Linked DNA regions of Amycolatopsis mediterranei. The protein of the gene in region 2 interacts with the protein of the main gene of each other region in a pairwise test. Links are inferred from orthologs where the notes say so. Each region holds a gene or a part of one and is shown on either strand. Other genes may lie near its edges. The genes, in order: rlmB and ISP_RS03775.

Evidence for each region.
Region 1: the proteins of ISP_RS03775 (region 2) and rlmB interact in binary tests that used the Escherichia coli proteins (3 or more experiments, as listed by UniProt). The link is inferred for Amycolatopsis mediterranei from one-to-one orthologs.

The regions. Positions count from the first base shown.
Region 1 is NZ_CP100416.1:9,868,765-9,875,503, forward strand. Bases 1,747-4,706 are described here. They hold rlmB (23S rRNA (guanosine(2251)-2'-O)-methyltransferase RlmB), read left to right. Parts: upstream 1,747-2,728; coding sequence 2,729-3,685; downstream 3,686-4,706. Other genes in these bases: cysS (cysteine--tRNA ligase), read left to right, coding at 1,747-2,699; ISP_RS44850 (MBOAT family O-acyltransferase), read left to right, coding at 3,738-4,706. Outside these bases: ISP_RS44825 (PPOX class F420-dependent oxidoreductase), read left to right, coding at 1-161; ISP_RS44830 (PPOX class F420-dependent oxidoreductase), read left to right, coding at 172-558; ISP_RS44835 (HAD family hydrolase), read left to right, coding at 581-1,267; more of cysS, read left to right, coding at 1,311-1,746; more of ISP_RS44850, read left to right, coding at 4,707-5,171; ISP_RS44855 (histidine phosphatase family protein), read left to right, coding at 5,370-5,975; ISP_RS44860 (transglutaminase-like domain-containing protein), read left to right, coding at 6,049-6,630. UniProt on the Escherichia coli protein: Specifically methylates the ribose of guanosine 2251 in 23S rRNA.
Region 2 is NZ_CP100416.1:782,818-787,168, reverse strand. The notes cover bases 63-2,904. They hold ISP_RS03775 (bifunctional ADP-dependent NAD(P)H-hydrate dehydratase/NAD(P)H-hydrate epimerase), read right to left. Parts: upstream 2,283-2,904; coding sequence 843-2,282; downstream 63-842. Other genes in these bases: glmS (glutamine--fructose-6-phosphate transaminase (isomerizing)), read right to left, coding at 2,309-2,904; ISP_RS03780 (DeoR/GlpR family DNA-binding transcription regulator), read right to left, coding at 63-627. Outside these bases: more of ISP_RS03780, read right to left, coding at 1-62; more of glmS, read right to left, coding at 2,905-4,171. UniProt on the Escherichia coli protein: Bifunctional enzyme that catalyzes the epimerization of the S- and R-forms of NAD(P)HX and the dehydration of the S-form of NAD(P)HX at the expense of ADP, which is converted to AMP.

The DNA.
Region 1 (6,739 bases), 9.1 Mb from region 2 along the record:
AGCTGCGCGGCACCGTCACGATCACCCCCGACCCCGGCAAGACCCTCCCGAAGACGCTCAGCCACAAGTACCTCGCCCAGGACCCGCCGCCCGAGGGTCCCGAGACCGAACGCGTGATCGTCCGGCTCAAGGTCGACAAGGTCGCCGGCAACGTGAAATAGGGTCCAGACCATGTTCAACGACGCCACCAAGGCCCTGCTCGACGGCACCAACTACCCCGTCGTGGCCACCACCAACGCCGACGGCTCGCCGCAGAGCTCCGTCGTCTGGGCGAAGCGCGACGGGGACACCGTGGTCTTCGTGACCGTCCAGGGCCGGCGAAAGGAACGCAACATCCAGCGCGACCCCCGCGTCTCGCTCTCCGTCTTCGACCTGGCCGACCCCGAAAACTACGTCGAGATCCGCGGCCGCGCCGAGGTCACCGTCGAAGGCGGCGCCGAGCTGAACGACGAGCTGGCCCGCAAGTACACCGGCACGACCTTCCCGCCCGAGCCGGCCGACGTCGTGCGCGTGCTCGTGCGCGTTGTCCCCGAACACATCACAGGGCATTCGGCCTGAGGGTCCCGTTAGGCTGGAAACCATGACGATCAGGGCCGTGTTGTTCGACTTCTCCGGCACGCTGTTCCGGCTCGAGCAGGACGAGTCCTGGCTCACCGAACTGACCGACCACAAAGGTGAGCCGCTCGACATCGAGGCACAGGCCGAGCTGATGCGCCGGATGACCGCCCCGGTCGGGCAGGTCGTCGAGCTCGACGCCGAGCACGTGCACGCCTGGCAGCACCGCGACCGCGACCCCGTGCTGCACCGGAAGGTCTACCTCGAGGTGCTGAAGAAGTCCGGCGTCCCGCACTTCGACCAGGCCGAAGCGCTCTACGACCGGCTCATCGATCCCAGCCAGTGGACGCCGTACCCGGACACCGAAGCCGCGCTGAAGGCGGTCGCCGAGCGGGGGCTGAAGGTCGGCGTGCTGAGCAACATCGCCTTCGACATCCGGCCCGCGTTCACCGGCCGCGGGTGGGACGCCTACGTCGACGAGTTCGTGCTGTCCTTCGAGGTCGGCGCGGTCAAGCCCGAGCTGGAGATCTTCCGCAAGGCCGTCGAGGAACTCGGCGTGCCGGCCACCGAGACGCTGATGGTCGGCGACAGCGAGGAGGCCGACGGCGGCGCCCGCGCCCTGGGCTGCGAGTTCGCGCTGGTCGACCCGCTGCCGACGGCCGAACGGCCGGACGCCCTGCTCACGGCGTTGCGCGGCTTCGGCGTGGCTTGAGGGCCAGAGAGGTCGCTCACGCCCGACCCCGTACCCTTTGAGGGTGGCCCTTCACCTTTTCGACACAGCGACCCGGAGCGTACGGGAGTTCCACCCCGTCCGTAGCGGAACGGCGTCGATCTACGTGTGCGGGGCCACCGTGCAGGGCGTTCCGCACATCGGGCACGTCCGCGGCGTCCTGAACTACGACGTCCTGCGCCGCTGGCTCGTCCACAGTGGACTGGACGTGCTGCTGGTCCGCAACGTCACGGACATCGACGACAAGATCCTTACCAAGGCCGCCGAGAACGAGCGGCCGTGGTGGGAGTGGGGCGCGACGCACGAGCGCGCCTTCGAGACCGCGTACGATCAGCTGGGCTGCCTGCCGCCGTCGATCAACCCGCGCGCGACCGGGCACGTCACCCAGATGGTCGAGCTGATGGAACGCCTCATCGAGAGCGGCCACGGCTACGTCGCGGACGGCGACGTCTACTTCTCGGTCAAGTCGTTCGACGAGTACGGCAAGCTGTCCGGCCAGGTCCTCGAAGACGTCCAGCAGGGCGAGACGCCGACCCGCGGCAAGCGCGACCCGCGCGACTTCACGATGTGGAAGAGCGCGAAGCCGGGCGAGCCGTCGTGGCCGACGCCGTGGGGCAACGGCCGGCCGGGCTGGCACCTGGAGTGCTCGGCGATGGCGACGGCGTACCTCGGCGCGGAGTTCGACATCCACGGCGGCGGCATCGACCTGGTCTTCCCGCACCACGAAAACGAGCGCGCCCAGTCCAACGCGGTGGGCGACGCCTTCGCGCGGTTCTGGCTGCACAACGCCTGGGTGACCATGTCGGGCGAGAAGATGTCGAAGTCGCTCGGCAACACCGTGTCGATCCCCGCGATGCTGGACCGCTACCGGGCCCCGGAGCTGCGGTACTACCTGGTCCAGCCGCACTACCGGTCGACGATCGAGTACTCCGACACCGCGGTCTCCGAGGCCGCGCAGGGCTACCGGCGGATCGAGACGTTCCTGCGCCGCGCCGCCGCGGCGGGCGACGTGCCGGTCGGCATCATCCCCGAGGCGTTCGCGAACGCGCTCGACGACGACCTCGCCACCCCGCAGGCGTTCGCCGTGGTCCACACCACGGTGCGGGACGGTAACGCCGCCCTCGACGCGGGCGACACCTCCAAGGCACTCGAATTCGCCGCGGCCGTCCGCGCGATGACCGACGTGCTCGGCCTCGACCCGCTGTCCGCGCGCTGGTCCGAGGCGGGCGGTTCCGAAACGCCCACCAAAGAAGCGCTGTCCCGGATCGTCGAAGGGCTGCTGGCCGAGCGCCAGCAGGCCCGGGCCGAGAAGGACTTCGCCCGCGCGGACGCCGCCCGTGACCGCCTCCAGCAGGCGGGCATCGTGGTGGAGGACACCCCCAACGGTCCTCAGTGGACTGTGAAGTCCGACTGAACCGGCTTTCTACGCAAGGAACTTTCACCATGGCAGGCAACTCGCGGCGCCAAGGCGCGATCCGCAAGACGGGCACCAAGAAGGGTGCCGTCGTCGGCTCGGGCGGTCAGCGCCGCAAGGCCCTCGAAGGCAAGGGGCCCACCCCGAAGGCGGAGGACCGTCCCGGGCACAAGGCCTACCGGTCGGCCAACGCCGCGACGAAGCGCGACCAGGCGCGGCAGAAGAAGGCCGACAAGCCGGAGCTGATCGCCGGGCGCAACCCGGTGGTCGAGGCATTGCGCGCGGGTGTCCCGGCGACCGCGCTGTACGTCGCGCTGAACATCGAGATCGACGACCGGGTGAACGACGCCGTCCGGCTGGCCGGCGACAAGGGCATCTCGATCCTGGAGATCCCGCGCGAGGAGCTGGACCGCAAGACCAACCGGGCCGTGCACCAGGGCCTGGGCCTGCAGGTCCCGCCGTTCGAGTACGCGCACCCGGACGACCTGATGGCGGCGGCCCGCAACTCGGGCGAGGTACCGCTGTTCGTCGCGCTCGACGGCGTCACCGACCCGCGCAACCTGGGCGCGGTGATCCGCTCGGCGGCCGCGTTCGGGGCGCACGGCGTGCTGCTGCCGGAGCGGCGCAGCGCGGGCATGACGGCGGTGGCGTGGCGGACGAGTGCGGGCACGGCGGCGAAGCTGCCGATCGCGGTGGCGACGAACCTGACGCGGCAGCTCAAGGCGTGGGCGAACGACGGCTTGATGCTGGTGGGCCTGGACGCCGACGGTTCGGTGGACATCGACGAGCTGGAGCTGGCGGCCGACCCGCTGGTCATCGTGCTGGGCTCGGAGGGCCGCGGGCTGTCCCGCCTGGTGCGGGAAACGTGTGACGCGACGGTGTCGATCCCGATGGCCGCGGGGGTGGAATCCCTCAACGCCTCGGTGGCGGCGGGGGTCCTGCTGGCCGAGGTGGCGCGGCGCCGTCGTCTCGCCGGGCGGGTCTGACACCGCCACCCAGCCGGGTTAAGGTCACCGTCGGATAGACCGAGGGGACCCGATGTCGTTCGTTTCGCCGCTCTTCTTGTGGTACTTCATGCCGGCGGTGCTCATCGCCGTGCTGGTGTGCCCGCGGAGCTGGCGAAACGGCATCATCGCGGTCGCCAGCCTGCTGTTCTACACGATCGGCGCCGGCGGGTTCGTCTTCCTGCTGCTCGGCTGCATGGTCGTCAACTTCTTGGCGGGACCGCTCCTGGCCCCGAGCCCCTGGGACGTCCACGGCGTCCGACGGCGCCGGATCCTGATCGCGGTGGTGTCGCTCGACGTCTCGGTGCTGCTGATCTGGAAGTACGCGGGCTTCGCGACCCAGCAGATCGCGGCGGTGGCCCACTGGTTCGGCGGCAGCGTGCCGGTGGCGAGCCTGGTGGTCCCGATCGGCATCTCGTTCTACACGTTCCACCACATTTCGTACGTGGTGGACATCTACCGCGGCGAGCGTCAGGCCCTGCGCAACCCGGTGTCGTTCGCGGCGTACATCGCGATGTTCCCGCAGCTGGTGGCGGGCCCGATCGTGCGGTACCGCGAGATCGCCGACCAGCTCCCGCAGCTGCGCTCGCACCGCCTGGACGACATCGCGGCGGGCTTTCCCCGGTTCGCGCTGGGCCTGTGCAAGAAGACGATCATCGCGGACTCACTGGGCCCGTTGGTCGACGCGTGTTTCAAGGTCCCCTCGGACCAGCTGACGTTCACCACGGCCTGGCTGGGCGCGATCGGCTACACCCTCCAGCTGTTCTTCGACTTCTCGGGCTATTCGGACATGGCCATCGGCCTCGGCCGCATGCTGGGCTTCCGGCTGCCGGAGAACTTCGCGAGGCCGTATTCCTCGGTGACGATCACGGAGTTCTGGCGCCGCTGGCACATGAGCTTGAGCCGCTGGTTCCGCGACTACGTGTACATCCCCCTGGGCGGCAACCGTCATGGAGCGGCGAAGACGTATCGCAACCTCTGCATTGTGTTCGTCCTGACGGGCTTCTGGCACGGAGCCCAGTGGACGTTCCTGGTCTGGGGCTGCTACCACGGCGCCCTCCTGGTGATCGAGCGCCGCTTCGGCCTGGACTTGGACCCGTCGACGCCGTGGAAGCGCTACCTCCGCAGGGCTTTGACGATGTTGCTGGTGGTGGTCGGCTGGGTGTTCTTCCGCTCCCCGGACCTGGGCCACGCGCTGTCGATGCTCGGCCACCTGCTGATCCCCGACTTCAAGGGCCTCGGAGCGGGAGTGGAGCAGGCATTCACGAACCAGCGCCTGGTCTTGCTCCTGGCGGCACTGACGGTGTTCGCCCTCCCGGCCCACCCGGTAACGGGCCCCCTCCTGGAGTCATCAAGAAGCCGCCCGGCAACGGCACTACGCATCGGAGTGATGACGGTAGGCCTGCTGTACGCGGCAATCTTGATCGCAACGGGAACCTTCAGCCCCTTCTTGTATTACCAGTTCTGACAACGCAAACGCCCCCAGCCACCCCCGCAACACTTCCGCCCACACCCCCAGCCACACCTCCGGCCACACCCCCCGCCCGAACCGATACGCAGCCCCTGGCGGCCATTGAACAATCCGGCGTTCGGGTCAGCGGGCAAACGCAACAGAACTATCCCCAACCCGCTCACCCGAACAGCCCAACCATGAAACCCTGACCCGGTGCTGACCACGCGGTACCTCTTCCTGACCCGCCACGGTGAAGCGACCCCGAACGGAACCCTCACCGAAGCCGGTTGCCGCCAAGCGGTCCTTCTCGGAAGACGCCTCCGCGACGTCCCGGTCACCTCGATCCACCACGGCCCCCTCCCGCGAGCCACCCAAACCGCCCACCTCATCGCCGACCAGCTCCCCGGCGTCCCCATCCACATCGACAAAGCGGCAGACGACTTCGTCCCGTACACGCCGAAGCGAGAAGAGCTCCCCGAGACGTCCGGCGACCTCCTCCTCGCCTTCACCCGCCAGTTTCCCCCGGCCGACGAAGAACTGGCCGCCGAAGCCGAACGCCGGTTCAGCGGTCCCGTGCCGGGAACCGAGCCCCGGTACGAAGTCCTCGTCACGCACAACTTCCTCGTCGGCTGGCTCGTCCGCGCGTCACAGGACGCACCGCCGTGGCGCTGGCTCACCCTCACCCACGCCAACGCCGGCCTGACCGTCATCCGGTACTCCCCGGGACGGCCCGCCGCGCTGCTGACCTACAACGACCTGAGCCACCTCCCCGCCGAACTGCGCTGGACCGGCTTCCCACCGGACTTTTACGTTCCGTAGTCACCAACCACAAGACGTGACCACCCCGGAAAACGGCTCTCGCCCGAATGGCCGCACCTGTCAGGATGCGCGGATGAATCCCGCGCCAACGCCCACCTCCGATCGGCTCAGCGACTACCTCACCGCCGACGCCGTCGTCGACCACGAGCACCCGTCGATCCGCGCGCTGGCGGACGTCCTTCACCCCGGCGTCGACGATCCCGCCGAAGCCGCCGAAACCGCGTTCCTCTTCGTCCGCGACGAGGTCGAGCACGTCATCGACGCCGGCGATCCGCGGGTCACCTGGCGAGCGTCGGACGTCCTGCGCGAGCGCGTCGGGATCTGCCACGCCAAGGCGCACCTGCTCGCCGCTTTGCTGCGGGCACAAGGGATTCCGGCCGGTTTCTGCTACCAGGAGCTCTCCGCGCTGCACGGGCTGAATGCCGTGTACCTGCACGGCAAGTGGTCGAGGCTCGACGCGCGCGGCAACCGCACGGGCGCCGGTGGCGAGTTTTCGCTCGACGTGGAAAAACTGGCCTGGCCGGTCGATCTCGCGCGTGGTGAACGCGATCTCCCGGAGATCCACCCGGCGCCCGCACCCGTCGTGGTGGATTTCCTGATGACCGTCGAACCGGGCCCCGGCTGGTACGAAAAGGGGCTTCCGCGCACGCTTTGATCATGGTTTTTCTCTGTTTTCGGAAAACCTGACGACTCGGAAAATTATTGCCGAGAGTGACGTCTGTCCGTCAGTCCTGTCCCCCGAACTTCTTATTTCGCACACCCCG
Region 2 (4,351 bases):
GGCCTTCTTGAGTTCGGCGTAGTCGCGATCGGGGTGGAACAGGCGCCCGACGGCGACGGCGGTGACCGACACGAACGAGACGTCGGCGCGGATGCTGTCGAGCAGGTTGAGCACCTCTGGCCCGGCGCAGGAGTCGTACTCGTGGCTGTACCGGCCGCCGGCGAGGACGACCTCGACCTGGGGCCCCAGCAGCCGGGCGGCGTGCAGCGAGTTGGTGACGACGGTGAGGGCGTCGATCTCGGCGAGCCGCTTGACCAGCGGGAGGAGGGTGGTGGAGTCGTCGACGAAGACGGTCTGGCCGGGCTGCACGTGGTTCGCGGCGGCCTGGCCGAGGGCTTCCTTTTCGCCGTGGTGGAGCGTGTCGCGGAAGCGGGCGGCGCTCTCGATGGTGAGCGCCGGGTAGGCCTCGACCTTGCCGCGCAGCTTGCGCAGGAGCCGGCGTTCGGCCAGGTCGTCGAGGTCGCGGTGCATGGTCATCAGGCTGACCTTGAACTTCGACGTCAGGTCGTCGATCCGGGCCTCGCCCTCCTCGATGACGTGATCGAGGATGTCCTGCCGCCGCTGCTCGACGACGGCATCGGACGGCCGGGTCTTCCGGTCTCCGGATGCTGCTGTGCCGCCGCTCACACGGACTTCTTACCAGATTTATCGCGCGAAGTTAACAGAGAACTCGATATCTCTTCGCACGTCGGTCGCCGGGCCGTCGTCTCCAACCGGACGACACGCGTACCCGAGCGGACGACACGCGTACCCAGCCGGACGACACGACCGCCGGACCGGCCGGGCAGCGTGTCGTCCGTACAGGTACGCGTGTCGTCCGTACAGGTACGCGTGTCGTCAGGTCAGGACGTTAGCGAGCGGATCGACCGGATGGCCTCCGGGATCGCGTGGACCAGGCCCGACGCCGAGGTCGGGGCGTTCTGGGCCGCGATCGCGCCCGCGAGCGAGTGGACGTGGGCGGCGGCCGCCGCGGCCAGCCAGGGGTCCAGGCCCGCCGCCAGGAGGGCGCCGACCAGGCCGGACAGGACGTCACCCGAGCCCGCCGTCGCCAGCCAGGCGCCGCGGGGGGTGTTCACCGCGACCCGGCCGTCCGGGGCCGCGATCACCGTGCAATGCCCCTTCAACAGCACCACCGCGTCGTACTTCTTCGCCGCTTCGCGCGCCGCCGTCACCCGGTCCGCTCCCGGCGCGCGGCCCATCAGGCGCTCGTACTCGCCCGCGTGCGGGGTCAGGACCAGCGGCGTGTCCGGGTCGCGCGCGTCGAGGACCTCCGGGGACTTCGCGATGATCGTCGTCGCGTCGGCGTCGGCGCAGACCGGGACGCCCTGACCCAGGACGTACCGCAGCACGTCGCGCCCGTCGGAGCCGGTGCCGATGCCCGGCCCGACCACCCACGCCTGGACGCGGCCCGCGTCGGCCACCGTGCCGGTGGCAATGACCTCCGGCCACTGCGCGCGGACGGTGTCCGCCGCGTGGCCCGCGTAGCGCACCAGGCCCGAGGTCGCGCGAACCGCCGAGCCTGCGGCCAGCACCGCCGCCCCGGGGTAGGTCGCCGAGCCCGCCGCGACGCCCACCACGCCCTGGCTGTACTTGTCGTCCTCCGGGCCCGGCACCGGCCAGGCCGCGGCGACGTCCACGATGTCGAGGCGCCGCAGCGACGGGTCGGTCAGCTCGAGACCGATGTCGACCAGCACGACCTCGCCGCACCAGGCCGGCGCCAGCACGTGCACCGGCTTGAGGGCGCCGAACGTCACCGTGCGGGCCGCCCGCACCGCCGGGCCGTCGACCGCGCCGGTGTCCGGGTCGACGCCGCTGGGCAGGTCGACCGCGACGATCGGGGCCTCGGCCAGCTCGACGAGCCGGGCCGCTTCGGGCCGCAGCGGGCCGCGGCCGGAGATGCCGACGATCCCGTCGACGACGACGTCCGCCTTCGCGATCCACTGTGGACCGTCCGCGGCGGACACCACCCGCCCGCCGGCGCGCTTCAGCGCTGCGAGTCCCTTTGCGTGCGCCTTCTCGGGCTTGAGCAGGATCGCCGTGACGGCCACCCCGCGGCGGCGCAGGAACGCCCCGGCCCACAGGGCATCACCGCCGTTGTCGCCCGAGCCGACCAGCAGGACGACCCGGCGGCCGGACACGCCGCCGGTGTGGTCGTCGAGGAAGTCCGCGAGCTGCACCGACAAGCCGAACGACGCCCGCCGCATCAGCTCGCCCTCGGGCGTGACGGCGAACGCCCGAGCCTCCGCTTCGCGAATCCGTTCCGTGGTCCAGATTCCCTGCACGGCGACGGCCTCCCTCTTACGCGGTGTTACTCCACGGTGACGGACTTCGCCAGGTTACGCGGCTTGTCGACGTCGTACCCGCGGGCGCGGGCGATCTCCGCGGCCAGCACCTGCAGCGGCACGGTGGACACCAGCGGCTGCAGCAGCGTCGGCACCGCCGGGACCTCGATGAGCTCGTCGGCGAACGGCCGGACCGTCTCGTCGCCCTCTTCGGCGATGACGATGGTGCGGGCGCCGCGCGCCTGGATCTCGCTGATGTTCGACACGAGCTTCGAGTGCAGCACCGCGCGGCCCTTGGGCGAGGGCATCACGACGACGACCGGCAGGCCGTCTTCGATCAGCGCGATCGGGCCGTGCTTGAGCTCGCCGGCGGCGAAGCCTTCGGCGTGCATGTACGCGAGCTCCTTGAGCTTCAGCGCGCCTTCCAGAGCGACCGGGAAGCCGACGTGCCTGCCGAGGAACAGGATCGCCTTCGAGTCGGCGATCCGGCGGCCGAGATCGCGCACCTGCTCCACAGTGGACAGTACCTTCTGGACGGCCGCGGGCATGGCCTCCAGCTCGGCGTACTCGCGCGCGACCTCGTCCGGGTACTTCGTGCCGCGGGCCTGCGCCAGCGCCAGGCCGACCAGGTAGTTGGCCGCGATCTGGGCGAGGAACGCCTTGGTCGAGGCAACGCCGATCTCAGGCCCGGCGTGCGTGTAGAGGACAGCGTCGGACTCGCGCGGGATCTGCGCGCCGTTGGTGTTGCAGACGGCCAGGACGCGTGCCTTCTGCTCGCGCGCGTGCCGGACGGCTTCGAGCGTGTCCGCCGTCTCGCCGGACTGGGACACGGCGACGACCAGCGTGTCGCGGTCCAGCACCGGGTCGCGGTAGCGGAATTCCGAGGCCAGCTCGACCTCGACCGGCAGCCGCGTCCAGTGCTCGATGGCGTACTTGGCGACCAGGCCGGAGTGGTAGGCCGAGCCGCAGGCGACGACGAAGACCTTGTCGACGTCACGCAGGTCCTGGTCCGAGATGCGCTGCTCGTCGAGGATGATCCGGCCGGACTCGAAGTGCCCGCGCAGCGTGTTGGCCAGCGCCTCGGGCTGCTCCTCGATCTCCTTGAGCATGAAGTACTCGTGGCCGCCCTTCTCGGCGGCGGAGAGGTCCCAGTCGACGGTGAACGGCTTGGCCTGGGCGGCGTCGCCGTGGAAGTCCAGGACTTCGTAGCCCTCGCGGGTGATGACGACGAGCTGGTCCTGGCCGAGCTCGACGGCCTCGCGGGTGTGCTCGATGAAGGCGGCGACGTCGGAGGCGACGAAGTGCTCCCCCTCGCCGACCCCGACGACCAGCGGCGAAGACCGGCGGGCGGCCACGATCGTGTCCGGGTGGTCGGCGTGCGTCACGACCAGGGTGAACGCGCCTTCGAGGCGGCGGCAGACGGCGGCGACGCTGGCGGTGAGGTCGCCCTTGGTGTCGCCTTCGGTGTACGCGCGGGCCACCAGGTGGGCGGCGGTCTCGGTGTCGGTGTCGCTGGCCATCTCGACGCCGTCGGCTTCGAGCTCGGTGCGGAGGGCGGCGAAGTTTTCGATGATGCCGTTGTGCACGACGGCAACGCGCTGCGAGGCGTCGCGGTGCGGGTGCGAGTTGCGGTCGACGGGCGCGCCGTGGGTGGCCCAGCGGGTGTGCCCCATGCCGGCGGTGCCGCCGAAGTGCTCGCGGCCGACCTCGTCGAGCCGGCCTTCCAGGTTGGCCAGCCGGCCCGCCTTGCGCTCGACGGTCAGCGCACCGGCGCCGTCGAGGACCGCGACACCGGCGGAGTCGTAACCGCGGTACTCCATGCGCCGGAGCCCGCCGAGGACGACGTCCAGAGCCGGGCGGTGCCCGACATATCCCACGATTCCACACACGCTCATCAGCCTAACGAGGCACATTCAGCGAGCTGACCGGGTCCGTGAACGGGCTCCGACCTGCGGGGACGCGGCCGCGGTGGTTCGAACCACTGCGGTGCACCCAGGCGGGCGGCTCGCGTGCCCGAATGCTCCGCTCGCGCACCGGACGGCCGGCCCGCGTACCTGGGGAGTCGGCTT